DNA from 3 places in the Aerococcus sp. NPDC058936 genome. Region 3 is predicted to be linked to each of the others. Evidence: riboswitches for the same ligand, from Rfam matches in the RefSeq annotation. Region 3 holds a riboswitch; each other region holds the start of a gene.
The links. Region 3 has a riboswitch for FMN ahead of ACFW0C_RS04195 (ECF transporter S component). Riboswitches for the same ligand answer to the same signal wherever they lie in the genome.
Positions count from the first base shown of each region.

Region 1: linked by a shared signal. The riboswitch ahead of ribD (bifunctional diaminohydroxyphosphoribosylaminopyrimidine deaminase/5-amino-6-(5-phosphoribosylamino)uracil reductase RibD) and the one ahead of ACFW0C_RS04195 (ECF transporter S component) in region 3 are both predicted to bind FMN.
Region 2: linked by a shared signal. The riboswitch ahead of ACFW0C_RS08590 (energy-coupling factor ABC transporter ATP-binding protein) and the one ahead of ACFW0C_RS04195 (ECF transporter S component) in region 3 are both predicted to bind FMN.

Region 1 is NZ_JBHYKZ010000009.1:97,579-107,552, forward strand. It holds gene ACFW0C_RS08160 (bifunctional 3,4-dihydroxy-2-butanone-4-phosphate synthase/GTP cyclohydrolase II) at 1-521, opposite strand, end outside; gene ACFW0C_RS08165 (riboflavin synthase) at 522-1,124, opposite strand; gene ribD (bifunctional diaminohydroxyphosphoribosylaminopyrimidine deaminase/5-amino-6-(5-phosphoribosylamino)uracil reductase RibD) at 1,125-2,219, opposite strand; FMN riboswitch at 2,339-2,460, opposite strand; gene ACFW0C_RS08175 (endonuclease III domain-containing protein) at 2,555-3,193, opposite strand; gene ACFW0C_RS08180 (methylated-DNA--[protein]-cysteine S-methyltransferase) at 3,265-3,804, opposite strand; gene ACFW0C_RS08185 (tautomerase family protein) at 3,904-4,287, opposite strand; partial or broken gene ACFW0C_RS08190 (IS1380 family transposase) at 4,540-5,858, shown strand; gene ACFW0C_RS08195 (HAD family hydrolase) at 6,172-6,795, shown strand; gene ACFW0C_RS08200 (hypothetical protein) at 6,816-7,010, shown strand; gene abc-f (ribosomal protection-like ABC-F family protein) at 7,405-8,877, shown strand; gene ACFW0C_RS08210 (macrolide 2'-phosphotransferase) at 8,963-9,859, shown strand.
Region 2 is NZ_JBHYKZ010000010.1:62,659-72,632, forward strand. It holds gene rplQ (50S ribosomal protein L17) at 1-197, shown strand, start outside; gene ACFW0C_RS08580 (acyltransferase family protein) at 617-2,524, shown strand; gene ACFW0C_RS08585 (OsmC family protein) at 2,660-3,109, shown strand; FMN riboswitch at 3,180-3,305, shown strand; gene ACFW0C_RS08590 (energy-coupling factor ABC transporter ATP-binding protein) at 3,426-4,268, shown strand; gene ACFW0C_RS08595 (energy-coupling factor ABC transporter ATP-binding protein) at 4,244-5,173, shown strand; gene ACFW0C_RS08600 (energy-coupling factor transporter transmembrane protein EcfT) at 5,177-5,965, shown strand; gene truA (tRNA pseudouridine(38-40) synthase TruA) at 5,987-6,844, shown strand; gene aroD (type I 3-dehydroquinate dehydratase) at 7,002-7,781, shown strand; gene fabV (enoyl-ACP reductase FabV) at 8,012-9,211, shown strand; gene ACFW0C_RS08620 (fructose bisphosphate aldolase) at 9,342-9,974, opposite strand, start outside.
Region 3 is NZ_JBHYKZ010000004.1:24,793-34,766, forward strand. It holds gene der (ribosome biogenesis GTPase Der) at 1-1,273, opposite strand, end outside; gene rpsA (30S ribosomal protein S1) at 1,370-2,656, opposite strand; gene cmk ((d)CMP kinase) at 2,832-3,512, opposite strand; gene ACFW0C_RS04180 (LysM peptidoglycan-binding domain-containing protein) at 3,537-4,325, opposite strand; gene ACFW0C_RS04185 (RecQ family ATP-dependent DNA helicase) at 4,422-5,903, opposite strand; gene ACFW0C_RS04190 (helix-turn-helix domain-containing protein) at 5,887-6,954, opposite strand; gene ACFW0C_RS04195 (ECF transporter S component) at 7,042-7,662, opposite strand; FMN riboswitch at 7,771-7,888, opposite strand; gene ACFW0C_RS04200 (pseudouridine synthase) at 7,952-8,674, opposite strand; gene scpB (SMC-Scp complex subunit ScpB) at 8,699-9,328, opposite strand; gene ACFW0C_RS04210 (segregation and condensation protein A) at 9,325-9,974, opposite strand, start outside.

The DNA of each region.
Region 1 (9,974 bases), on a different contig from region 3:
TGGCGCATCATCGTACCGTCATCGCGCATAATTTCTACACAAACACCCACTGGATTCAGTCCAGCTAATTTCATCAAGTCAACCGTTGCTTCTGTATGACCGTTCCGTTCTAAGACACCATTTTCTTTCGCTACCAATGGGAAAACGTGTCCCGGACGGTTAAAATCACTGGGTTGACTAGCCGGATTTGCTGCTTCACGCATGGTTAACCCGCGTTCAACTGCGGATACACCTGTGCTTGTCTCTTTATGGTCAATAGATACCGTAAATGCGGTTGTATGTGGGTCTGTATTATCATTCACCATCGGCGACAAATTCAACCGACTAGCTACTGCTTGACTCATTGGCTGACAGATTAAACCTTTAGCATGAGTGGCCATAAAGTTGATGTTTTCAGTTGTTGCAAACTCAGCTGCACAAATTAAATCTCCTTCATTTTCCCGATTCTCATCATCCAAAACCATAATGATTTGACCTGCTTGTAAAGCTGCTAATGCGTCTTCGATTGTTGAAAAATCCATCTATACCCGCTCCTTCACTGTAAATTGCTCAATATATTTGCCGACAATATCATTTTCTAAATTTACAATAGTTCCTACTTGATAGGTTGAAAAAATTGTTTGTTGACTCGTGTGAGGAATGATTGATACTTTAAATGTATCTCCTTCAACGCCAGCAACCGTTAAACTTGTCCCATCAATAGCAATAGACCCCTTCATGATGATATAGCGCATTAATGGTTGACTTGTTTGAACCGTGTACCAATTAGCAATGCCATCCGCTTCAATTGCGGTGATTTTACCAATACCGTCAATATGGCCACTTACAATATGACCACCAAATCTCGCGTTGGCTTTCATCGCCCGTTCAAGATTCACGCGGCTATTATTAGTAATTCCTTCTAAAGACGTTTTCGCAATCGTTTCTGGCATTACTTCAATTTGGAAATTGGTATCGGAGTAATTCGTCACAGTAAGACAAATACCGTTGACACTAATAGAGTCACCTAGATTGACATCGGATACTATTTTTTTTGAGGCAATGGTTAAAAGAAGTCCTGCATCATTGTTGATGGCCTCGATACTTTCAATGCGGCCAATATCTTCGATAATTCCTGTAAACATTTAATCTACCCTACTTTCTATCAAAAGGTCTTTACCTAATGGTGTGATTGCCTGAATAGTACTTGTAAGTGCTTGGTCCATCTGCGGAAAACCGAAACCACTGATAGGGCTATACTGGTCAAAACCGCCAATGACTCTAGGTCCAATATAAGTGTGGATTTCCTGGATTAACCCAGCTTCAAGTAACGAAGCATTTAGTTTTGATCCGCCTTCAACATAGATACTTTGAATACCTTGTTGCCCAAGTTGTATGATTAAATCTACTAAATCTACCTTGCCATTTTTTGCATTCACAACCAATAGCTGACAGCCCGCTGCTTGATAGGCTTGGTGAGCTTGTGGATTCTGATTAGTTGTCGCAATAATTGTGGGTGTTTCCTTAGCAGTTTTGACTAATTGGCTGGTTAAGGGGAGCTTCAAGCTACTATCACAAACAATACGGATAGGATTAAGCCCCTCAAAGTCGTCAATTCGAACTGTTAAGGCTGGATCATCAGCAAGCGCAGTCCCTATGCCAACCATAATGGCTTGGTTACTGTGGCGTTGGTAATGGACATGGTCACGTGCAGTTTTGTCCGTTATCCACTGGGAATCCCCAGTGTAAGCGGCTGTTCGACCATCTAATGTCATGGCATACTTCATGGTGATGTAGGGTTGTTGATGGGTCATAAAATAATTGAATTTACGGTTCAAGTTCTGGCTTTCTTTTTCAAGGAGACCTGTTTCCACTTGAATCTGATGGGTTCTTAATTCCTGGATCCCTTTTCCAGCAACTAGTGGATTCGGATCGGTTGCAGCAACCACCACTTTTTCAATACCCGCCTCTATAAGGGCATGGGTACAAGGTGGTGTCTTGCCAAAATGACAGCAAGGTTCCAGCGTGACGTACATAGTTGCCCCTTTTACATCATGCCCTTGTTCGCTGGCATCCTTTAAGGCCTCTCTTTCCGCATGGAGACCGCCGTATTGCTTGTGGTAACCTTGGCCAAGAATCTGATCATTTTTCACAATGACTGCACCTACCATGGGGTTAGACTTGGTCCAACCTTGACCTAGCTTAGCCAGATCTAGCGCTTTTTGCATATAGTCTTTCATTCACTCATCCTTTCCTAAACAACAAATAATCCAGTCAGAGTGACGAAAAAAAGCCCTAGAAATAAGATTCCTAGGGCACACAAATAAACTATAGACTTATAGTATTCGTTTATTTTGATTCTACTCTTCTTCCATCCAGACTTTACTGTCGGTCTCGGAATTACACCGAGTCAGCCCCTAATTAAAGGAGGTCGCGGACTTTACCGCCGGTCGGGAATCACACCCTGCCCTGAAGATTTTATTTGAATGTTTATGGAGATATCATACGGTATTAAAAAGAAAATGTAAACCCAAATGTATTTTTTAAGTAAAAAATATATACTATAGGGTATTTATTATTGGTGAGTGGATAAAAAATTTTCCTTTACTTGGCCATTTTTACCCAAGTATAGTTTCCCAAACTCATCAATTAAGCCATGGAATTCCTGGGCTTCTTCATAAGTGAAGTCATCCGGTAAGTTAATCTCTTGGTATAGGCTTTGATAGGTTGGATATGAATGTCCGGTCAACCAACTAAATAATCGCCTAGCGTAGGCATCAGCGATAAATGCCGGTTGATCAAATATAAAAACGCGAAATACGTCAGCTGTTTCAAACCCTACCCCGTGTAATTTCAAGATTTCACTTCGTAACTGTTTTCCGTATTCATGCTGCATGGCTTGATAATCCCATTTGTGGTTATCAAACCATTGGAAACTGGCTTGAATTGCTCGCGCCTTGTTGCGGTAAAAGCCACTAGGTCGAATCAATTCTTCCAATTCTGCTACAGGTAATCTTAAAATTTCTTCAGGCAAAAAAGCGGTTGCTGATTTTAAATTGGTTAAAGATTTATCCACATTTTGCCAATTAGTGTTCTGTACTAAAATAGCACCTAAAATGATTTCTGCTTTACTATCTGCGGGCCACCAACCTTGAGGGCCCATTTCTTTTAATAAGGTATCGTATAATTTTCTAATAGCTAATTTATCCATCATCTCATCCTAAATAATTTTCCGTTATGTGATATTTTTCTTTGCATCTTTATGTATAAATGAATGGGTGTCTATTATCGCCACACATACACTTGGCGGTTAGCTAGCTTGGATTGGTCAAACCCTTCCAAAGCCAGCAAAGCAATTTTGCGGTCGATACCACCTGCATAACCAGTTAATGCACCGTTAGTGGCTACAACCCGGTGACATGGGATTAGAATCGAGATGGGATTGTGGCCAACAGCCCCGCCAGCTGCACGAGCTGAGCCCCTTTTGCCAGGAGTGTTTAAAGCAGCTTGATCCGCTAATTCCTTATAGCTAGTCGTTTGTCCGTAAGGGACATGAATCAGTGCGTTCAGGATTTGCTTACGGTAAGACGTTACTTCTGGGTCTAGAATGTTTGGGTCAAGAGTTGGGTTTTCACCAGCAAAATAAGCATCTAACCAATTTTTGACCTGCTTTGTCGCTGGCGTTTCTCCTTCCATCATAGTCTGTAAGTCGTATTTACCACCAAAATATCTTTGATCAGAAAACCACACGCCTTTAATGGTTTTATCGTCGCTCACGATAGCAATTTGGCCGAGTGGTGAGGTGTAAGATGATTTGTAATACACGGTAATCCCTCCTGGGCTAAGATGACAGATACCCTAGCTATCTCAAAAAAAGATGGGGATAGCTAGGGTATGGCTTTTATGTACTTATAGTAATGCTATTTATTCTGCGTACTGTGCAATACCATTACCAAAGGACCAGTTCTCTTTATTTACTTCAACTAAGTTGATAAAGACATCTTCTTTGCGAATATCTAATTGGCTATTTAATTTATCAGCAACTGTCTTGTATAAAGCTTTCTTTACCTCAGTTGTACGCCCTTCATTCATTGTGATTTGAATGATTACGATACCATCTGTACGGTCAATACGTAGGTAATTGGTAGAAAATATCAGTTCTTCAGCTTTTAAATCATTAACAACTACAAACTTATCTTCTTCTGGGATGCCAATTGTTTCAAGCATAGATTCGTAAACTAACTCACCTAATTGCGTTTTAAATGCTGCAGTCTTACCTTCTAATAGATCGATTCTCACTAATGGCATATGCACACGCTCCTTATATCATTGATATCCTTATTATATATAAAGTGAATTAAAATGCTAGTTTCAAATTACATCAATTTTTAGAATGTTTGTCATACCTGAATAATTCATAGTTTTTCTTTTAACGCTAACTAATGTTGATTTAACAAACTTTAACTCCGTCTTGTCCATCACCCATTAGGTGATGAAAAAAGAACCCCTTTCTGATATGGTTAATTCACGACAAACAACCAATAGAAAGGAGTTCTCTCAATGGTTACTTTACAAGAAACTGCTGCAAAATTCAATAATGATTTACATGTCTCTCATACAGGTGGTCGTTTATCCAGTGATTTTGGCTTAGTTCTTATAGATGAAATGATGGATGTTTTCCAATTTACTCAACTCGCTGAAAAAATAGTTACCTTTCAAGACGATCGAAAATATTGGACACATACAAATCATAAACTGTTGAAGCAATTAATTCTGCAGATTATAGCAGGTTATGATACAGATTCTGCGACAAATATTCTGCAACATGACCCAGTTTTACAGACTCTTTCAAGTGACGAGCCATTAGCTTCTCAGTCGTCTATCTCACGATTTTTTAATCGAGTGGGACAAGATACAATCCTCACACTTCAGGAGCTCAATCAAACATTAATCGACAAAGCCCGTCTAGTGCGTAATGATACAAACATGATTATCGACTTGGATTCTACGCATTGGGATACCTTCGGTAACCAAGAACAAACAGCTTACAACGCTCATTATGGAACGAATGGCTATCATCCATTAGTCGCATTTGATGGGCTGACCGGTGACTTCTTAAAAGCTAAACTCCGTTCAGGTAATCAATATACTTCCAATGGGGTTAAAGCATTTCTTAAACCACTGTTAGAACACTATAACCAAACGGTTCCAACGACTGATATCCTAGTACGTGGAGATAGTGGATTTGCAACGCCGGCTGTCTACAATCTATGCGATATACATGACAATTACTACGTCATTCGACTCAAAGCCAATCGAAACTTATACCGCTTGGCAGAAGAATTTGTGTTCTATGATAATAATCATCCTTGGGATGAAAAAGAAGTTTACTATCACTCAGTTTCCTATCAAGCTTCTTCATGGACAAAGCCTCGTCGTGTTTGCATTCGTTCGACACGAGAAGTCGGTGAATTACTTTTTAGCCATGCCTTTATTGTGACTAATCTTTCTGAAAACATTTTAGCGAAAAGCGTGTTTGAAACTTACAATAAACGCGGCACCATGGAAAATTACATTAAAGAAGCCAAGAACGGTTTCTTTTTCGATAAAACTGATAGTCCAGGATTTCTAGCAAACGAATCCCGTATGATGATTAGTCTACTGGCTTATAATTTGGTGAATTTCTTACGTACAAGCTGTTTTGATTCTAATTGGAAAGGGCTCAAGTGAATACCATCCGACTTCGGTTATTCAAAGTAGCAGGAAAAATCGTCCGTACAGCTAGACAAATGTATTTGAAGCTCTCAAGTTCGCACGTTTATCAGGCCGAGTTTTATAATACATTCAGGCGAATCCAAGGGATTCGACAGTATATTTAATAAATATTCATTTTAAAAAAAATGAACAATGCCCAGGGAGAAGTGCGCCCAAAATTCAAGTTATCCTGGAATTTCTCGAGTAATCAACGAATAGAATCAAAAAATTGAAATATCTCAATGTATATAATAGAAAAACTGCAAAATATAACAGAAACATAATAAACTGGCCTCTGAAATTAGAGGTATGAATTATTCAGGACGGACTATTAAACTTAACCGAAATACTATAAACAAAATGTCTACATGGCATACGATGCAGCGACTCCAAAAAGATGTTTACTGTTAAAAATAAAGAATAGACAAGGGGCTTGAGATGTACAACTATATCATTTTCGATGTGGATGGAACTATTTTAGACACGGAAAAAGCAGTCTTAAATTCTCTGCAACAAACTCTAAAAGAAGAAGGACGGCAGTATAAACTAGGGAATTTACGCTTTGCTTTAGGTATTCCGGGCAAAGAGACTTTGAATCGCTTGAATATCCCAGAGGTTGATCGCATTCATTCAAAATGGGCTCAATTGGAAACAGAGTATTCAAAAGATGCAACATTATTTCCAGATTTAGAAACTGTCATTGACCATTTAGGAAAAAGAAAAATCAAATTAGGCATTGTTACATCTAAAACTAAACAGGGAATGGTTGATACCTTTGATCCGTTAGGGCTTAGTTCGTATTTTGAAGAGATGATTACTGCGGATGATACAACGAAACACAAACCACACCCTGAACCGTTGCTGTCATGCATGGAGCGGCTAAATGCTCCACCAAGCAAAACAATATATATAGGTGATTCAATCTACGATATGCAAAGTGCGAAAGCAGCAGGAATCAAATTCGGACTTGCATTATGGGGTGCAAAAACAACAGAAAAATTTGACTCAGCAGATTATATTTTCAAACAACCAATAGATATTATAGACTGGATACAAACATAACAGACTTTCTAAAGAGCTTTATGATGACAAAAAAAGATAAAGACAAAAAGAAAGGCTATAAATATACAGGTGCTGGAATGGCAATCGGTATAACCTTGGGCGTCGCTCTAGGTATTGCATTAGATAATATGGCATTTGTGGCGATTGGAATTACCTTAGGCGCTGCATTTGAAGGGGCCAATAAAAAAGAAGTAGAAAAGAAAGAAAAACAATAAAAAAATAAAGACGAAGAATAATATTTAATGGTGTAGAAATAGACTTTTTCTTAAGAATTTCTTGAGAAACGAAAACAGTTGTGATATATTATGAATACATTACAACAGAGGAGCGTTGAAAAAATGATTAACTCAATGAGATTACGTTAAGGATGGCAATAAGAAGCAGATCAATCTTATCGATTAGATTGGCCTTTTTGTCATGCTTAAGTTTTCTGTATTGGGCTTTTCATTAAACGTACAGTTGTTTGACCCATAGAGGGGTAACTGTCTTTTCATACGCTCATAATAAGATCATTTATGCAGATTAAAGCCGATAAGACTTTGACCTGTATTTTTTATTGCCTAAATGAAGTTGCTATAACAGGTATAAAATATACAGGAGTGAGAAAGCATGAATAAATTAGTATTAGAATTAAAGAATGTTGAAAAAAGTTTTATGAGTCGAGATATTTTAGCGATTGATGAATTGAAGGTCTACGAAAATGAAAAAATAGGAATCGTTGGTGGAAATGGAGAAGGTAAGAGTACTTTGCTTAATCTTATTTCTGGAAAGTTAAAACCTGATATTGGTACAGTTCATCGTACGATTTATTTTGAATATTATGAACAAATTCAAGAAGGAATGAAGCCGGATTATGAGAAGATTGACCCCGAGTATTTATCGCGCTTAGATCTCCCAGAACATGAAGTTGAAAATTACAGTGGCGGGCAACAAACACGGCTGCGCCTCGCAGAGTACTTTTCGACGTACCAATTTGGCTTATTAATGGATGAGCCTACTACACATTTAGATACCGATGGCATTCAATTTCTAGTGGATCAGTTAAAATACTATTATGGTACGCTGATTGTAGTTAGCCATGATCGTTACTTTTTAGATCAAGTCGTGGACACAATTTGGGAAGTAAATAACGGGAAAGTGACCGTTTATCCAGGTAACTATTCTGCTTATCAAGCATTAAAAAAACAAGAATTAATTGAACAACAAAATGCGTTTGAAAAATTCACAAAAGAAAAACAACGTTTAGAACAGGCGGCGAAAGAGAAACAAGCGCAGGTTGAAAAAATGGCCAGCGTAAGTACTAAACAGAAAAACAAAGCTGTAAAACCTGATCGACTGGCTTCTTCCAAACAAAAAGATACGGTTCAAAAAGCAGCCCATAAAGCTGCGAAAGCCATACAAAAAAGAACAGAACAACTGGATGAGGTTCAAAATGTTGCGGAAGAAAAAGTCATCAACTTTCCACAACCTAAAAATTTAGAGATGCATAATGACTTCCCGATTATGGGACACAAAGTTACGATTCAAAGGGGCTCTAAGGTATTATTTGACGAAGCGAGTTTTCAACTGCCATTAGGAAAACGAATTGGTATAACTGGTCCAAATGGGTCTGGGAAATCAACGTTGTTAGAGTATATTGTAAATGATGGGGAAGGTATTACCTTATCGAATAAAATCGTCTTTTCCGTTTACAAACAAAAGGCTTACCAACTATCACAAGACAAAACAATGATAGAGTATTTAAAACAAGATTCACATTTGGAGGAACCGGTTATTCGAAGCATTTTAAATAACTTAGGTTTTGATCAAATAGAAGTTGTAAAGAAATCAGTGGTCGATTTGAGTGGTGGAGAAGTTACTCGGTTAGTCATTGCGAAGTTATTTACAGATCCAAGTAATGTCCTTATCTTAGATGAACCGACGAATTTTATTGACGTACAAACAATTGAAGCCTTGGAGTTATTGATGAAAAGTTACAAAGGTACGATTCTGTTTACCTCACACGATAAATATTTTATGGAACGAGTGGCCGAACAGATATGGGAGATAAGAGATCAACGATTAAACTTGGTTGAGTACTAAGCTCATGATGCCCTTATTTTGAATGAGGGGCTATTTTTAAGCGTCTGGTGTTAAAAGGAAAAAATCTGAATAGGAGTGAATGGATATGGAAAATAATGTTTTGAAATTAGCTAGACATCATCATTTAGAAATCGATGAAACGTCACTAGAATTTATTAATATGGGATTAGACTCCCAAGTTGTATTTGGAACAGATGAAAATTGTACAGAATGGGTACTTCGTATTCCTAGAAGAAAAGATGTATTTGAAAAAGTACAAATTGAAAAAAGTATTCTTGATCTTGTAAATGAGTTGGATAGTGATTTTCAAGTTCCAAATTGGGAAATTTTTACAGAAGAATTGATTGCCTACAAGAAATTAGAGGGAAAACCAGCAGTCACTACGGATATAGAAACACAAGAACAGGATTGGGTCTTCGATATTAAAAAGGTTCCAGAGAATTATATTCAAAGCTTAGGAAAGGCGCTTGCTACTTTACATGGCGCTTCTAAAGAAAAAGCCAAAGCAGCAGGACTTCCTGTTCAGTCTGCAGCAGAACTTCAAACATCCATGAAAGAACGGATGGATACAGTAAATAATCGATATAAAGTGAATAAGTCTTTGTGGGAAAGATGGCAGAAGTGGATTGATGATGAAGAAATGTGGCCAAAAGAAACAGGCTTTATTCATGGGGACCTGTTCCCTGGACATACACTGGTTGATGAACAGTTTAAAATTAATGGAATAATTGACTGGACTGAAGCAAAAGTTGCCGATGTATCCAATGATTTCACAGCATTTTACATGTTATTCGGTGAAAATCAACTGGAAGAGTTAATTGAGGCTTATAATAAAGCGGGCGGTTATACATGGCCGAAGATGAAACAGCATATTATGGAGCTTCTTTCTACACAAGGGATTACAATTGCAGAATTTGCGATGATATCTGGTTTAGAAGAGTACGATCAATTAGCTAAACAAATGTTTAGTCATGAGCAATAAAGATTTTGAAATAGAAAAGTAGACAAATCACCGAGTATAACGATTAGACAAGAAACTGAAAAAGTGGCTGAGACAACAGCTACTTTAGTTTGTTCTTACGAGGTTCCAATGAATC
Region 2 (9,974 bases), on a different contig from region 3:
CGAACCAATTTGTTCGTAACGAAATCGCCGATGTTCGCGCTGAAGGTGAAGACATCGTTATCGAGTCTGCTTTACAAAAATTATTCAACGATCTTGGTCCTCGTTACGCTGAACGTCAAGGTGGATACACTCGTATCTTAAAAACTGAACCTCGTCGTGGCGATGCTGCACCAATGGTTATTCTTGAATTAGTTTAATAAAAACTTTTCGTGATGTATAAAACGGAGTGTCATGATGGTGGTTATATCTTGTATAGCCGAGTCTAGCTCTATCTACTCCTAGCGTGATGAAGTTCGCTAGGAGTGGAATATATCCATAAGTCTTATGAATAAATCAAGGCCAATTCATTTAGGTGAAAAATTGGTTCGGCATATGTGTTGTTTAACCAACAGGTGTTTGGTAGCATATATGCTTTTTTATTTTCTAAAGTGGTTGGGGCTAGGGCTCAACCACTTTTTTGGTTGTTTGGACGGTATTTGTCGGGCAAGACTTTAGGAAATTTCAAAATTAATGTTCTCATTTTTCCATACTATCGATATAATATATGTATTATATTTGCGTGAATTGTCTCGAGCATTGTCAATGGCGTGCTTGGCAATTTAGAGAGGCGAGGGTAATGAAAAAAAACTACTTTACACAGTTTGATACAATTCGATTCTTAGCGATGTTGGGTATTATTTTATACCACTATCTAACCCACCGTGTTTCGGGTGGATTCCTAGGGGTGGACATTTTTCTCGTACTTTCGGGGTATTTAGTGACTAGTCAAATGGAGAGTAAATATAAAGCAGGTATCCAGGAGTCTTATTTTAAGAAAACCTGGAGTCGCATACGAAAAGTGTGGTGGCCTATGGTCATTATTACAATGGTAGGTCTGACTTATTTACTACTATTTAGACAGCAATTATTGGTCAATATTGGCATTAATCTAACAACATCTTTGTTATTCGTCAATAATTGGCAGCAAATATTATCTGGGTCATCCTATTTCGCCAATATGCTACACCCGTCACTAACAACACATTATTGGTATATTGCCGTTTATATGCAATTTATGGTGATATGGCCCTTATTCTTTAATGCTAGTCGACGTTATACTAAAACTAAATGGCAATCAGGAGTGGTCATGCTTGGTGCCGCGGTTTTGTCAGGCATTTTAATGGCGATAATCTTCACACCTGGCGAAGACCCGTCACGAGTTTACTACGGTACGGATACTAGGTTCTTCTCTATCGCTTTTGGTGGGGCTGCTGCCCAATTGTTGGACATGGACCAACTAGCTATTTGGTTGAAGAATCGTTTTGGTCGGTTTCACCACTTTATTGTTGATGTGGTATTGTTAGGCTTATTGGCTATACTCACTTACGGGATGCGCCACATGCTTGATGCAGCGACATTCACCTACTATGGCGGCATGTTCGGTTATAACTTCCTGGCAGCCGTGACCATTGCCCTATTAACCTACCAAGGATCTTGGGTTAGTTTTCTATTGAAATTTAAACCCTTGCGGTGGCTTGGTCAACGTACATTCCATATGTATTTATGGTATTATCCAATCAATGTATTGTTCCATATGGTTCCAACCAGTCAGAATTGGTTTACTAATAGTATATGGCCACAAGTCATTTTGATTATTGTCCTATCCTGCTTGTCTTATGCCTTACTAGAGGAAAAAAGATGGTCGGTGCCAATTTTTAATGAAGTCCGAAATAATCAACCCGTCCGTCTATTTACAAAGGTACGTAATTTGTTTAAAGAGCCGGCACCTTGGTCGACCCGTATTTTATTCTTAGTGTTTACCTTCATCTTCCTTGGTGGTGCGAGTGCTGTTGCAATTTCTAAACCAGCAGACAATGTGACAGTAGAAGAGCAGCAAGCAGCTGAGCAGGCCAAGAAGATTGAGGAATTGAATAAACAACGGGCTGAACAAGAAAAACAAGCAAACGCGAGTCTATCAACCTATAAAGACAGTTTAAGTGAGGCGTCACTAGGATTCTATGAAGGGATTCCTGATGAACAAGCCCGCTTTGCCTACCAATTATCGGTAACCTTTATTGGTGACTCCCTAATGGTCGGTGAATCGGAAGGTTTATACACCTTGTATCCTAATGCTATCGTTGACGCGGCGGTTGGTCGCCAGTTATATACCTTAATTAGTTATCCAGCTAGCTTAGAAGCACAGGGAATGCTCCATGACACGGTTCTTGTTGACCTAGGAGCCAACGGTGGCTTTACGTCAGCCCAATTGTCTGACTTCTTAGATGAGATTGGACGGGACAAGACGATTTTCCTAGTCAATACTCATGTCGACCGTCCTTGGGCAGCTGATGTCAATAAGACGTTAGCTGAAGCGGCCAGTGACGATGGTGATACCATCCACTTATTGGACTGGCATGAATACTATAGTAACCACGAGGAAGCATCCACTTGGTTGAGCCAAGACGGGGTCCACTTTAATCCTGACGGAGGTCAAGTGTGGTTGCAGTTTATCACCAACGGTATGTACGAAGTCTTGAAAAAATAAAATTTCCATATATAAATGAATCATTCGGTGAAAAGGCAATTACAGGTTTGAGTGCAATTGCCTTTTTTACTAGGAATATTAAGGGTATAATGGCCCATATAAAAGCATAATCAAGAGGATGGAGGCAATGCGCATATGGGTGAGGATAAATTGTTGTATACGACACGGGTACATAATGATCAAGGACTTAAGGGAACGGCCTGGGTTGAAGGGGATAATGCATTGCGGGTCCAAACGTCAAGTCCTTTGAAAGTTGATGAGCCTGGGACTAACCCAGAACAACTGATCGCCTTATCGTGGGCGACGTGCTTGAATGCGACCATCGAAATTGCTTTAGACCGACACGGTATCAAGGGTGTGGCCAGTGAAGTGGTCGTTCAAGTGGACTATAAATTAAATCAGGAAACGACCATTACTTATTTTGATTTTAAAGTAGATGTCTACCTCGATTTACAACGTGACCAGGCGGAAGCTATAGTCTATGAGGCAGAAGGACGGTGTCCGGTATCTCAAATCATCGGTGACTATGCTTATAAGGAAATGGTGATTCACACTAACGATCATGGGGATGACACAAAGGGATAAGGTGTCTTGACATCTGACCATTGCTTTTAATGGTGGATTTTAGTAGACTAAACTAAGTGAAAAACATATGAAATGTCTTCAGGGCAGGGTGTGAGTCCCGATCGGCGGTAAAGTCCGCGAATTACCAGCTGCAATAGGTGATTGAACTAGTGGAATTCTAGTACCGACTGTTACAGTCAGGATGGAAGAAGCGTATAGCAGGATGAACGAGACGGCGAAGCAAGTGGTTAGCTGGATTTGGGCTTCTTTGACAAACTCTTCCAAGTAACATTGGAGGAGTTTTTTCTTAAATATATAAAGTGAGCGAGGGAACAAGATGGCGAAACCGATTATTCAGGTTCAAGATTTGTCTTTTCAATATAGTCAATCAGATGAGAAATTAGCAATAGATGGCCTATCAACGACTATCTACGAAGGTGAATGGCTAGCGATTATTGGTCATAATGGGTCAGGAAAATCGACCTTTTCAAAATTATTAGTGGGCTTACTAGAAGCCAAATCTGGGATTATTGAGGTGGACGATAAGGTCCTTTCTATGGAGACCTTGTGGGATATCCGTAGCCAAGTGGGGCTAGTCTTTCAAAATCCAGACAACCAATTTGTTGGGGCAACGGTTGAAGATGATGTGGCTTTTGCCTTGGAAAATATGGGTATGCCAGTTGATGAGATGCATGCCCGTGTTGAGTATGCTTTGAAACGGGTTAAAATGTGGGACTATCGCGACAAGGAGCCAGCAGCCTTATCTGGTGGTCAAAAGCAACGGGTTGCCATTGCGGGCGTGATTGCTACGACACCAAAAATTATTATTTTAGATGAATCGACCTCGATGTTAGATCCTGAAGGTCGTGACGAATTGATGGCAGTTGTGGCGGATATCAAACAAGATAATGCCCTGACGGTGATTTCGATTACCCATGATTTAAACGAGGCGGCGGAAGCTGACCGGATGCTAGTCTTTAAAGAAGGCCAAATTATTAAAGAGGGAACGCCAGCTGAAATCTTTACTTACGGGAATGAGTTAACTGAGATTGGTTTGGATGTGCCTTTTTCCGAGCAACTAAAAAGCGCCCTTGCTAAACGTGGGGTGGCTGTGCCAGATGCGTATTTTGATGAAGAAGGGCTGGGTGAATGGTTATGCAAATCGTATTTGAACAAGTAGGTTTTACTTATGGAGCGGGCACACCATTCGCTAGTTTAGCCTTGCATGATATTAACGTAACGATTCCTGATGGGTCATATACGGCGATTATTGGCCATACAGGGTCAGGAAAGTCGACCATTACCCAACATCTTAACGCTTTGGTACAACCCACTGTGGGCCAAGTACGGATTGGTGAGACGGTGGTGTCAGCTGACGCTAAGCCAAAAGACTTGAAGAAAATCCGTCAACGAGTAGGAATGGTCTTCCAATTTCCTGAAGGGCAACTATTTGAAGAAACGGTCATTAAAGATGTTATGTTCGGGCCCATGAATTTTGGCGACGATGAAGCAACGGCCCGTGAGAAAGCTGAAGCGGCTTTAGAAGCAGTTGGGATTGCTCCGACTTTATTTGAGCGGTCACCTTTTGAGTTATCTGGTGGGCAAATGCGCCGGGTAGCTATTGCCGGGGTGATTGCCATGAAACCGGAAGTACTGGTTTTAGATGAGCCAACTGCTGGACTGGATCCAAAAGGTCGGAAGGAAATGATGTCTATGTTCGACCGCTTGTACCGAGACCAAGGGTTGACGATTGTTTTAGTGACCCATCAAATGGAAGATGTGGCGGCTTATGCCAACCACGTGATTGTGATGGATGGTGGGACTTGTGTGAAAGAGGGAACGCCAGCTGACGTCTTTGCCGACCCTGCTTGGTTAGCCAGCCACCAATTGGCTTTACCGGACGCAGCTGATTTTGCCTTTAATTTACAAGGTAAATTAGACCGCCAGTTATGGGATGCAGCGACTCAAGTGCCATTAACGGTAGATGCTTTGACTGATTTAATCGTAGATAACTTGGCTTTAACGACCGGGCAAAATGAGGACGACAAGTTAAACGGACTTAGTACAGAGGAAGGGGGCCAATGATAGATGAAAGATAAATTGATTATTGGCCGGTACATTCCCGGTAATTCCTTGATGCACAAACTGGACCCGCGGGTGAAATTGGTGGGCTTGATTGTCATGATGCTATTGGTGTTTGCGGCAACTGATGTCACGACCAATATCATCATGATCGTGGTGGTCACGAGTCTAGTCTTTTTAACTGGGATTTCTTTAAGGGTATTTTTACGCGGTTTGAAACCCATGATTGCGATTATTATTTTTACGGTAGCCCTACAAATCCTCTTTACCCACACCGGGGACGTCCTGTGGTCATTTGGGCCACTAGCCTTAACAACTGGTGGTTTGTCCAATGCGGCCTATATTTTTATCCGCTTCCTATTGATTATTTTCCTATCGACGATTTTGACTTTGACTACTCAACCCCTGGCTATTACTGATGCCATGGAGGCCTTGTTGAAGCCTGTTCGTAACATTTTGCCTGTCCATGAGATTGCCTTAATGTTGTCGATTGCCTTGCGATTTGTCCCGACCCTACTAGAAGAAGCGGATAAGATCATGAATGCACAGCGGGCACGGGGTGTGGACTTTTCAGAAGGCAACATCCTTGAGCGGGTGAAAGCCTTTATTCCAGTCCTCATTCCCTTGTTCATTTCGGCCTTTAACCGGGCTTATGACCTAGCCACTGCCATGGAAGCGCGTGGTTACAAGGGTGGTGAAGGCCGGACCAAGTACCGTCAATTGCATTGGGGCAGAATAGATACCCTTGCCAGTATCGGTCTTGCTGTTTTGACCATCGTCATGATTATTTTATAGCCACTAGAAGGAGGGCGCATTTTGCCTAGATTTAAAGTAACCTTGCAATACGACGGGACCCCCTTTGTTGGCTTTCAAGTGCAACCAAATGGGCATACCGTACAAGAGGCCCTTGAAAAAGCCTTAAAACTTATGTCAAAAGGACAGACGATTCCTGTTGTTGGGTCAGGCCGGACCGATTCAGGCGTTCATGCCCTCGGCCAAGTGATTCATTTTGACTACCCAGCGGAAATTGGGGAGGAAGCGGTCTTAAGAGCCTTGAATTCAATTCTTGACGATGCCATTCGCATCACCAAGGTTGAGCGGGTGGAAGATGATTTTCACGCCCGGTTCCATACGAATGGGAAGAAGTACATCTACAAGGTAGATACCTCCAAGTTTCCTTCACCATTTACTAGACAGTATATGTACCACCATCCCTATCGGACGGACGTTACCCGAATGCAAACGGCCTTAAAGGACATTATCGGCGTCCATGATTTTAAGTCCTTCTGTTCGACTAAAACGGATAAAACCAACTTTGTCCGGGAAATTTACCGGGCCGAGGTGACGGCTGATCCGGATGCAGAAACTTTGACCTTCGTCTTTGAAGGATCAGGCTTCTTATATAATATGGTCAGGATTTTGGTGGGCACAACACTTCAAATTGGGGACGGGTTAAGACCAGTTGATGAGATGAAACGGTTGATTGCAGCCGAAGACCGGAATGAAGCAGGACCCACAGCAGCCGCACATGGCTTATATTTAGCGGAGGTTTATTACCTAGGACTAGAAGATCGCCAGCAGGTTTCCAAGGGTTATAGTGACTATAAAGCGGGCTTAGGGACTCCTATGGGTGCAAGTGTGGACTTGGTTGCAAATTCAGATGAAGACTTATAGAGATGGTCGACAATTTGGATGATGATACGAATGAAGAATAAGTGCTTCGTCTTTGGTCACAAATTTTATATAGCTTAAAAGGCAAAAACTCGATACAATATACATATCAAATGGTATCGAGTTTTTTATTTTACCTTGATGTCAGAAGGAGTCCAACATGAAGAGTGTAAAAATTGCTTCCTTGAAGTTCGGGGAGGATAGACCAAAAATAATTATTCCCTTAGCCGAGGATAATGCTGTAGATATTATCAACTGTGCCAATTTCTACCGCCGTCAACCAGGCGATATGGTGGAATGGCGGATTGATTACTTTGACGATTTCGACGAGCTGGAAGAGTTGGCTGAATTGAGTAAACGGGTGAAAACTTCTATTCAAAAGCCCTTACTTGCCACCTTTAGAACCTTGAGCGAGGGCGGGGAGTCAGCTATAGGTAAGAGCCAGTATGTTGAAATGTACCGGTACTTAATCCAAGCCAAGGCTGTCGACGCTATCGATATCGAGTTTGAGCGCGGCCAGGACATCTTAGACAACCTGATTCCTTACGCCCACAAACACGAAGTCAAAGTCATCGTTTCCTACCATGATTTTGTGAAAACCCCTTTAGAAAATGATATGGTCAAACGTCTACAAAAGATGGGGCAGTCAGGGGCGGATATTGTGAAAATGGCTGTCATGCCCCACGATGAAGCGGATGTATTGGCCTTGATGAATGCGACCCAACAAGCGTCCACATTGATCGACCAACCCTTGATTACCATGTCGATGGGCCGTTTAGGCAAGATTACCCGAATTGCAGGGGAAATCTTCAAATCTGCGGCCAGCTTTGCCACTGTAGAAGGGATGTCGTCTGCCCCTGGGCAAATGGCCGTTGAAGATGTGGAAGAATGCATGAACTTGTTGACTTTACGTGTAGATGACCTGGATGGTGATTTCTAGGATAATTTGTCTCTAGGGTTGAAAGACGCCCATTCAGTAACGAAAATACGTATAAGATAAGAGAGGATTGTAGGGTAAAACCACAGTCCTTTTTGCTTTAAAAAAAGCTTTCATTAATCTTTTGATTTTTGATATAATCATGTAAAACTTTACTACTAGTTTCCTTAACTATATAATGTAAAGATAAATCGTCAAAAAAATAAGAAATTAGTAAATATTAGGAGACATATATGACTTTAGAATTTAAGGCAAAAATGCGTGGAAATGTCCTTGTTAGTGTGAATCCGATGGGGTTGAAGCAAGAAGTAAACAATCAAATTCAATATGTTAAAGACCAAGGGGCCTTTGAAGGACCGAAGAAAGTTTTGGTATTAGGGGGCTCATCTTCTTATGGATTGGCTAGTCGGATTAACCTAGCCTTTGGTGCGGGGGCAGATACGATTTCAGTTTCACATGGTGGGGGACCACGATCTGAGAAAAACCTTGGTAAGCCAGGTTGGTATAACAATATCTTTTTCCGGCAAGCAGCGGAGGCTGAAGGGCTAATCGCCAAAAATATCATGGCAGATGCCTTCTCTAACGAAGCGAAGGACCAAGTGATTGACTTCATCAAGAATGAATTCGGCGGAAAAGTGGACTTTGTGGTTTATTCATTGGCTTCAGGACGCCGTACAGACCCAAATACCGGGGAAACTTACAATTCGGTGATCAAATCAATTGGCCAAGAGGTTGTGGGACCAAACGTCAACCTACAAAAGGAAACCTTCTATGAACAAGTGCTTGAACCGGCTACAGAAGCCGAAATTGAGGACACCGTAAAGGTTATGGGTGGTGAAGACTGGCGGATGTGGATGAATGCCTTACAGGAGGCGGATGTGCTAGCTGAAGGCGTTGAGACCGTTGTTTATTCTTATTTAGGGGCTGAATTAAACGAGTCATACTACAACAAGGGCACTTTAGGCCGTGCTAAAGCGGACTGCGATAAGGCTGCCGCTTTAATCAACGAAGATTTAAAAGACATCAATGGGAAAGCAACAGTCGTTGTGGCAACCGCTGTAACCACTAAAGCGTCATCAGTGATTCCATTCTTCCCAGTATACTGCTTAGGGCTATTTAAGGTCATGGAAGCGCGAGGCCAACATGAAACGCCAATTATGCATATCGACCGGATTTTCCGCGACATGTTGTTTGGTGACCAGGCAGAATTTGACGAAGAGGGCCGTTTGCGCCCAGATTCATGGGAGTTAGACCCAGAAATTCAGGCGGAAACAAAATCTTTGATTGAACAAATCAACCAAGACAACTTCAATACAGACTTCACAGCTTGGGATACCTTCATGAAAGAGTTCTTGAATTTAAATGGCTTTGAAGTGGATGGTTATGAAGAAACACCGGTTACTTACGAGGAATTGGCTAGCCTAGAGCCATAATCATAGCATAGTTAGACAGGACACGATGAGTTGATAAGAAGTTCAACTTGTCGTGCTTTATACAGAAAAAGCTCAGAGGTTGTGTCATGCCTCTGAGCTTTCTTAATTTTATTTACTTTACTGTTTCTTGCTATTTTTTGTTTACAGATGCGTCGTAAATGGTGTCGATAGCCTTCGCTAATAAGTCGTTAAATTCATCATCTGCTTGGCCTGCACGTAAATCGGATGCGAGAGCACGTGAGAATGACGCAATCATGTCATGGTTTTCCGCCAAGAGTTCATTGGCTTCTTCACGAGTGTAACCACCTGATAAGGCCACTACACGAACAACGTTAGGGTGGTTGGCTAGTTCACGGTATGTATCTGGTACTGTAGGGATTGTCAGCTTCAACATGACTAAGTCATTTTCCCCTAATTGATCTAAATGTAATCGGATTTCTTCAGCTAATAATTCTTCGATGGTTGCTTTGTCTTCAGCCTTGATATTCACTTCAGGTTCAATAATCGGTACTAAACCTGCATCAATAACTTGTTTAGCGACTTCAAACTGTTGGTCGACAACTTCTTTGATGCCTGCAGGATTAAATGCGAGAATATTAGACCGTTCCTTAGTACCGAATATACCGCGGTCATTTGCACGTGCTAATAGGTCGTCAAGTTCTGGCATATCTTTCATTAATTGTACGCCATTGGCCTCTTCAGCAAGTCCTTTATCGATTTTAAGGAAGGGTACGATCCCTTTGTCAGCTAAGTATTCTGCGGT
Region 3 (9,974 bases):
CTAAAAAATCAAAAGATTTTCTAATTTGATTTGAAAGAAAGCGCTCATATGAGAAGTGCATAAGCTCTTCGTCATTGACAAATGCCACAAAAGTTGGCGGTGCAGTTTTGACCTGTGTTAGGTAATAAATACGTAATTTTCTGCCCTTGTCAGACGGTGCTGGGTTAATACGAATCGCATCAACCAATACCTCATTCAATAATGATGATTGAACACGACGGTTGAAGTTACCATGAACGTGGGCAATCATTTCTGGTAGTTGCACTAAACGTTGTTTGGTTTCGGCAGATACGAAAATGATTGGTGCATAGTCGATAAACTGGAACTCACGACGAATGTCATCAGTGAATTTCTTCATGGTATGGTTGTCTTTTTCAAGAGTATCCCATTTGTTTACCACAATAATAATTCCGCGTCCTGCTTCATGGGCATAACCAGCGATCGTTTTATCTTGATCCCGGATACCTTCTTCAGCATTTAAGACAACTAGACACACTTGAGCTCTTTCAATTGCACGCATGGCACGCATCACTGAATATTTCTCAGTTGCTTCGTATACTTTACCACGTTTACGGATACCTGCTGTATCAATAATTTTATAAACTTGTCCGTCATCCTCGAAAGATGTATCGATTGCGTCACGAGTTGTCCCCGCTACGTTCGATACGATTACACGGTTCTCACCTAAAATCGCATTGACCAAAGAAGATTTACCTACGTTTGGACGGCCAATTAGGGCGAATGAAATAGTATCATCGTCATCATCATTTTCAATATCGTCTGGTGCCAAGTGGAATACTTCTTCTAGTATGTCCCCAATACCTAAACCGTGAGAGCCAGAAATTGGGTATGGATCGCCTAAACCTAATGAATAGAAATCATAAATTTCCGCTCTTTGTTCAGGGTTATCCACCTTGTTTACTGCCAGTACGACAGGTTTATCTGTCTTACGTAACATACTGGCTATTTGCGAGTCTGTCTTTGTCACACCTTCACGGACATTAGTCATCATGATGATAACATCTGCTTCTTCCATAGCAATTTCAGCTTGCAAGCGAATTTGTGTCATGAAATCTTGATCGTTAAATTCGATACCACCAGTATCAATTACATTTAATTGTTTTCCTAACCATTCACCCTGTGCATAAATTCTATCACGGGTAACGCCAGGTTCATCTTGGACAATTGAAATTCGGTCGCCAACAATGCGGTTAAAAATGGTAGATTTTCCCACGTTTGGACGGCCGACAATGGCAATTGTTAAATTAGACATCGTTTTGCCTCCTTTCAATAGCAAACATTGAAATAAAAAAGGTAGGCGAGTTTCCCCAACCTACCATCAAACCAAACTTATGGTTTATTAATAAAATTATTCGTTATCGTCGCCGAAATCGAAGTTTTTCAATTGGTCACCTAATAAGTCACCAAAAGTGAAACCTGATTCATCGTCAGATGATGCTTGAGCAGCATTGTTACGACGGTTGTTGTTTTGTTTACGAGGTTTGCTTTGACGTTTTTCTTCGCGAGGAGCAGCAGGTTGTGCAGATGCATCAACTTCTGGCGCTTCTTCTAAAGCTTTGATTGATAATGATAAACGTTCGTTTTCAGCATCAACGTCTAAAACTTTAACTTGGATAGCTTGACCCTCTGTCAATTTATCAGCTGGTGTAGCAATGTGGTCGTGAGAAATTTGAGAGATATGTACTAAACCTTCAACACCTGGGAATACTTCTACGAATGCACCGAAGTCAACTAAACGACGTACAGTACCTTCTAATTCAGCACCTTTAGGCGCTTTTTCTTCAATGTTTTCCCATGGTCCTGGTTGTAAAGCTTTAATAGATAGTGAAATACGTCCACGTTCTTCGTCAACTGAAAGAACTAATACTTCAACTTCTTGTCCTTCGCTTAATACATCTGAAGGATGGTTAACGTGTGCTTGAGCGATTTGAGAGATGTGTACTAAACCATCGATACCACCTAAATCAATAAATGCACCGAAGTTAGCCAAGCGAGCTACTGTACCTGATACTTTATCGCCTTCTTGGAATGAGTTTAATTTTTCTGCACGTTCAGCGACGCGTTTTTCAGCAGCGATTTCTTTGTGAGATAAGATTAAACGATTTTCGCTAGGTTCAATTTCAACAATTTTAACTTCTAATTCTTGGCCTTTGTATGGAGAGAAATCGTCAACGAAAAAGTCTTCAACCATTGAAGCTGGGATGAAACCACGTACACCCGCATCAACAACTAATCCACCTTTAACTACGCTCTTAACTGGAACAGTGATAGTTTCACCGTTTTCAGCTTTAACTTCTAATTCAGCCCATACTTTTTTCGCTTCGATACGACGGCGAGAAAGTAAGAATGAACCATTTTCTTTTTCTTTGATTTGTTTAATAACAACTAACTCTAAAGTGTCGCCAACTTTAGCAACTTCTTCGATTGAGTCAATTGGTTGAGCAGATAATTCTTTGAAAGGAATAACCCCTTCAACACCTGCGCCTTCGATACCAACAATTACTTGGTTATCGTCGATTGATAATACTTCACCTGTTACTGTATCACCAATTTTTACTTCTACTGATTCTGCAAGAATCTCTTCCATTGATGGAATTTCTTCATTATTTTGATTTTGTTCAAATTCGTTTGACATACTCTAAATCCTCTCCTAAATGTACTACCTCATTCGCACTAAGCCAATGATCAATTATTATTATATCAGTTATTTAAACTATATTCAACATTTTTTCCTCAGAGATAATAAAAGAGGTAGAATTCGCTTGAATTTTACCTCTTTTTGTGGTTGATAGTATTTTATGCAATATGAATTATGCAATCACACGTTGGATTTCAGCTAATATAGACGCTTCTACTTCTTCAAGTGTTAAATCAGATGAATCTAACATGATCGCATCGTCTGCAGGCACTAATGGGCTATCTTCTCGGGTCGAATCATACAAGTCCCGACGCTTAATATCTTCAATCAAGTCTTCAAGATTCATTTCTGAATAACCCTTGGCTTGATTTTCTAAAAATCGACGACGCCCACGTTCTTCAGCAGATGCGGTTAGAAAGATTTTCACTTCTGCATCCGGCAATACAACCGTCCCAATATCACGGCCATCCATTACAACGCCTTGGCCATTTTGGGTGTAGGCTCTTTGTTTTTCAACAAGGACTTGGCGTACTTCAGAAACTGCCGAGTAAGCAGAAACTGCTTTTGAGATACGGTCTGTACGAATGGCCTCTGACTGGTCCTGGCCGTTAACTAAGACGCGCTGGCCATTGTCTCCTGGTTCAAAGGTAATATCACTCGCTTCAGCCAAGACTTTCAATGCACCAGCGTCCTCAGCTTGAATGTGTTCATCAAGGGCTAGTAATGTAATTGCCCGGTACATGGCGCCTGTATCTAAGTAAACATAGGCTAATTTTTTAGCAATTTTTTTGGCAATTGTACTCTTGCCAGACGATGCTGGTCCATCGATTGCGACTTGAATCGCTTTAGACAATCTGTCCACCACTCTTTCATTCTATTAATTTACACGTAATACGGTTCCAGGTCCTATGCTAGAACTTTGTGTTAAACCGTTTAATTCAAGTAATTCATCTAGGGTCATACCGTTGTTCACTGCAATCCGATATAGGTTATCCCCTGCTTGAACAGTATAAGTACCTGTTGACTCAGACACACTTTCAGAAGAAGCTGATTCTTCTTCGGCTGCTACTGCTTGTGATTCAGCAATTGAAGCTGATTCAGCGGCACTTTGCGCTGCGGCTTCTGACGCTGCTACTGCTGCATTTGACTCAGCTACACTAGCTGCGATACTTGAAGATTCTTGTTCAGAAGCTATGCGAGCTGATTCTGATTCTGAGGCAGCTACTGCGCTTTCTGAGGCAGCAATTGATTCAGAGACAGATTCGGAAGCTGAAATAGATGCTGACTCACTGGCTTTTGAAATTGATTCAATATTTTGGGTTTTAGAAATCATGACTTGCTCAGTTGATTCCGGTTCAGGCACTTTGTCTTCATTATTCATATAGGCAATCAAAAGGAACGGTACAACTATCATTACAAATAGCAAGAAGGCAATTACTTTTGATGTTGTCGATATCGTATCTTGGTTGTTCTTCTTATTGCGAGCCGTTCTCGTATACTTTTGATTTTTTAAATTCTCAAATTCGCCGAACCCTTGATTCTGAAAGTCATCACTTGTAGGGGGGGTTTGGTCAGAAGATGCTGAACTGTCTTTTTCTGAAGCCTGTTCAGTTTCTACTTCTATATTTTCTTGATTTTTTTTCGTCAACTTGTCCCAGAATTTCATCCATATACCCCTTTCTTAACACTAAGAATTGTACCATGAACCCCTTTCTATGTCAGTATTTCTTTAGGCAATTTAACAAAACTTTATGGACCCATTTCAAGATAATAATTGCTGCAAACGTTGGGTCCACATTTCCCTGAAATCACCATCATGCTCGTCTTTTTCAACTGTTACTCTATTCGGTAGGGCCATTAAGTCTTGCCATATCGGTTGACTGTCATAGTCAGGTTGGCAATTACTGCAACATAATTCTGGTCTGTCCACTACCAGTTCATCAGCTTGATCTAATAGGAAAGTCCGGTAACACTGGTCATTAGCCATTAAATCTAACATTTGGTAGATTTGCCGCAACCGTTCCTGACGAAGTTTTTGGGCATGTACTTTTGCTGTTTGGTAATCAGTAAAATGATGGCGATAAAAGTACAACATGGCACTTATGCTATCTGGGTATTGGTCCACTTCACTTTGGGTTAAGGCCTGTTTAAACAGCCGTGCCAATAAATCATCCAACAAGTCTGCCTCATCTTCCAATAACCGGTGCATTTGCTGCAGTCTCGCTGCCTCGCGATTGTCATATAAGACAATGGATACTGATTGTTCCTGGTCCCGTCCTGCCCGCCCCACTTCTTGAATAAAATCTGCCATATTCTTGGGGAGGTGATAATGCAAGACAAAGCGTATATGACCATGGTTGATTCCCATACCAAAGGCTGACGTAGCAAAAACTACATCCAATTCATTTTGTAGAAACTGGCTTTGGATGATATGCCTATCCTCTAGACTTCTATCCCCATGGTAAGAAGCGACTCGCAAATCTGTATGAGCTTTCATCCATTGGTTGAGTTCCTCGAGTTCACTTTTATGGTGGACATAAACAATACCCGGCTTGGGTAGCTTGTCCAACCAGCCTTGCAATTTGTTTACCCTCACTTCACCAGCATCAATTTCATCGAATAGGTAGAAAATATTAGGCCGATCAACTGATTCCTTTATCAATTGAATAGGTTCTCCCTCTTCAAATAAGTAAGCCTTGATATCTGCCAGTGCAGATTGGTTAGCAGTGGCAGATAAGGCCAATGTTTTTGGTTGTTTTAAAAGCTGACGAACTTTTTTCAATTCGGTATATTGCGGTCTGAAGTCATAACCCCATTGAGAAATACAATGCGCTTCATCGACAACTAATAATTGAATGTCCATCCGCTGTAGGACCCGGATTACTTGATCTTTCAGGAGCATTTCTGGTGATAGAAATAGGAATTGATAGTCAGATAAGTGACTTAAAATATAAGCTTGTTCTCTGCGGTCATAGGTCGAATTTAAGGCAATGCCACGTCCTAACCCCATCCGTTGTAATTGACTGACTTGGTCTTGCATCAGGGAAATCAAGGGCGAAATAACCAAAGTTACCCCGGATTCGTGATATTGGTTGATTTGGTATATTAAAGATTTACCCCCACCAGTTGGTAAAATAGCCACCACGTTTTCCTGGCGGTCTAAAGCCTCTAAACTCGCCAATTGACCGGGTTTAAACTCTTGATAACCTGTCATTTCTTCCAGGCGTTTATGCCAATCTGTCATCATTAACTCCTTTCTGGTAGACGATATGCCAATACCGGTATAACCAATAATCTTTCTCGCCGAATCGTGCTTTGAAGGCTTCGTAATTTTCATCCGGTTCTTGTCTTAAAAGGGGGGAAATGTCTGTCAAATGAAGTTCTTCAACCACCAAGGGTTCAATGATTGCGGGAAAACTTAGGGCAATTTCTATGATATGTTCCGTTATGGTAGATAATTTTAACCGTCTTCTATCTGCTATTTTCTGCAGCGTCCAACCTTGATTGATCAAATTTAAAGTATCTTGCGTAGTCTGATTCCAAATTGGGAATTGTTTGAAAACCCCTTGGGCGAAGACTTGCAGCCATTGCGTTTCCACCTCTAAAGTATGACCACTTACCCAAGTTTGATATATTTGGTCCATCAAGGCCTGTTGGCTAATGACGATTACCCGCTTAGAAATCTGATGGCTTTCTGCTCCTTGTTCAAGGGTTTGTGCCGGTAATTTGGCCCCTTCAAACTGTTCTAGGAAGATAAGGGCTGCTTGGTCTGGAAAGGCAGATAGTTCCTTAGCAAGTTGCTGGTGAAGGCTTTTGGCTATGACTTGTAAGCCAGCTTGGGACGCGTCTGCCCTTTTGACCATTGAAATAAAGTTTTTGATCAGCTGCTGGACTTCTAAATCCTGGACGATTGGGCTATAGTGCGAGTTTTCGGCCTGAATATTGGAGAGGACTTGGAGCAATAATTTGAAGGCTAAATGGTGCTTGTGGTGGTGGCTTGGAATAATGAGACCGTTTCTTTTTTGAAGGATGTTATCAAATAGCAAATGCATATAATGACTATGATTTTCTTGGCGAAAAATAGCCTCCACCGAGATGTAATCAGCCACATTTTGGGTATAGGACATCCATACGTCTTTTTCAAGTTTTGGATAAAGCCCGAAATAGGCGGTTAAATTGTTTGAAAATGCAAAAAAAAGTGTTGTGGCTGTTCGCTTGCCAATCAACACTTGATATATGGAATTCGGGGGTAAGGCTTGGACTTTAAAAGCAATTGCCATTAATAAAGTATCCAATCCTATCCCTCCAACATTCCTATTATTATGATGCTCGACATGATTCTCTAGGTCTTATCATACCAGAAAATTGTCTAGGGTTCACTTTTAATTATGTGAATATTCGCGCGTACCGAATCGATTGACCAAGGTTGGTAAGGTTTGAACTAGGACGAAATGTGCTAGAAGGGAAACCAATACTCCTTTGATTAAGTTGAATGGGATGATACCCGCAAGAATATAAGTTTGCATGTTACCTACATCGAAGTTCATGACTTGCATATAGAATGGTGTGATCACGAAATAGTTTAAGATAGTCATCACTACTGTTAAAGAAAGGGTTGCAGCTAGGTAAGTAGCAATCGTTTTGCCGAAATTCATTTCTTTCGCTGATTTATTGCCTGCATAGACTGTCGCCATTTGGTCTTTCAATAAGTAGTAAATTGGCAAGATGTAAGCGATAGTTGCGATAAAGGCTGTTGCATCACCAATTGGAATCCCCATTTCACCACCTGTATACATATAATGTAATCCATTGGCGATCAGGCTGGCAGCAACTGCTTTTTTAGGTCCTGAAATGAATGCAACGAGTAAGATTGGTACGAGTGAGAAGTCTACCTTTAGATAAGGTAAAGCGGGGATGATTGGGAAACCAATGAACATCAATATAAATGATAGCGCCCCAACAATTGCGACCAATACAATTTCTTTAGTGTGATTTTTTCCCATGTGAATTTCTCTCCTTTTCTACTTCATGGGGTTGGCACTCAAAAGTGGAAATAAAAAAACTCTTTCCACCTTCAAGGTAAAAAGAGTATAGGCAAACAGACATAGTCCGCCCATCTTCTTCCATCCTGACTTTACAGTCGGTTCTAGAATTTCACTAGATCAGTCCCAAATGGGAGTCGCGGACTTTACCGCCGATCGGGAATTTCACCCTGCCCTGAAGATTGCTTCAAATTTTATTTAATTACAGTTCCTATTATAACAAGTATCTTACTTTTTTCAAGTAGAAAGCTTACTTTTTCTTGGCATTTGCTAACAATTCTTCGATTTCGTGTTTTAATAGGGTTCTGCTATCACCAGGTTTCAATCCTTTAAGGTCTAAAAATCCGTAACGTTCACGTTTCAACTTAATAACTGGATGTCCAACTGCTTCTAACATTTTACGGACTTGGCGGTTACGCCCTTCATGGATAACCAACTCGATAATAGTGGTCTTTTTGTCCTTATCAACAGAAAGAATTTTCGCTTGTGCTGGGGCAGTTCTCACGCCGTCAATTTCAACGCCTCGTTCTAATTGCTTACGTTCTTCTCCGGTTATCACACCCTCAACTTTAGCCACATAGACTTTGTTGATCTCATAGCGGGGGTGCATCAAGGTATTGGCGAATTCACCGTCGTTGGTCAATAACAAAAGTCCTGAGGTATTGTAGTCTAACCGTCCTACTGGATAAATCCGTTGTTCGATTCCTGGGAAAAAGTCAGTGACCACTTTCCGGTCTTTGTCATCTTTCACAGCAGAAATTACACCAGTTGGCTTGTAAAATACGTAGTAAACTGGCTCTTCTTTGTAAATTGGTACTTGGTCTACTTCAATACGGTCATTGTTAGATACCTTATAGCCCAACTCTCTCACAACCTCACCGTTTACTTTCACCCGTCCTGAGGCAATCAATTTTTCAGACTCACGTCTCGAGGCAACACCTGCATGTGCCATCACTTTTTGTAATCTTTCCATCTTTAAATAACTCCTATTGGTGACCTATTCAGTCGTTTCTTGTGTTTTTGTTTGGTTAAAGTCTGTCTGGTTAAAATCTTTTTGCTCAGGTTCACCATTATCATCAATTTTAAAAAGGGTTTCTTCATCTACCGAGCCATCTAAGACTAGATTGTGAATGTCCGGCAAGTCTTCTAAGGACTCCAAGCCAAAATATTGGTAGAAGTAAGACGTTACCCCATAAATAATCGGCCGACCTGGTGAATCCTGACGGCCCGTTTCCATAATTAAATCTCGCTCTAGTAATTTATGGATCATATTAGATGACTGAACACCTCGAATATCATCGATTGTCATTCGTGTGACCGGCTGTTGGTAGGCAATAATCGCCAATGTTTCCAATGCCGCTTGAGACAATTTCGTCGCAAAAGGAGAAACCGCGTAATTTTTCACTACTTCACCATATACTGCCTTAGTCACTAATTGAACACGTTCGTTAATAACGGTAATTCTTAATCCAGATTGGGGGTCATGTTGGAGACGATTTCGCAAAACCATCACGTAGTATAAAGCCCACTCCTGGCCTATCTCTAATAAATTTGCAAGTTCATCGACAGCAATCCCATCTTCTCCTGCTACGAAAAGTAAACTTTCTATTGCAGCGACTGCATTCATTCACTTTCCTCCCGTCTAATCAATTGAATATCTGCTCTTAAATCTTCTTGGTATAAGTATAACTCATTTGACTTCACTAATTCCAAAATCGCTAAAAACATGCTCACAATTTGACTGCGTGATTGAATTTTCCCAAGAAAAACAGCTTCTTGAAACATTAACACATCTCGGTCAGCTTCGATGAAGGCTTGTCGAATTTCCGCCATTGCAGTCCCTACCGAGTATGATTCTCCCGCAATCGTGGTTTGGATGGGTTGTTGATTTTTCAAGCGGAAGGCCATCTTTTGAATGGCTCTATACAAGTCATCAGGCGTTAATTGGCGACCCTTCATAGGGATTTTCTCCTGATAAGCCGATAAGTCTGATGGTTGTTTAGTATATTCTAACGACCGTTCAGCTTGTCTATCCGCTAAGATATGGGAAACTTCCTGATATTGCTGGAAAGCAAGTAATTGTTCCACTAATGAGTCACGTGGATCATCTTCTTCCTCAACCGCTTCTTTGGGGGTTTTTGGTAGCATCATTTGGGTTTTGATTTCCAATAAAGTAGCTGCCATCACCAAATATTCTGATGCAATATCCAGCGATAAGGCTTCATAAGTATGAATATAGGCTAAATATTGATCGGTAACCAAATTGATGGGAA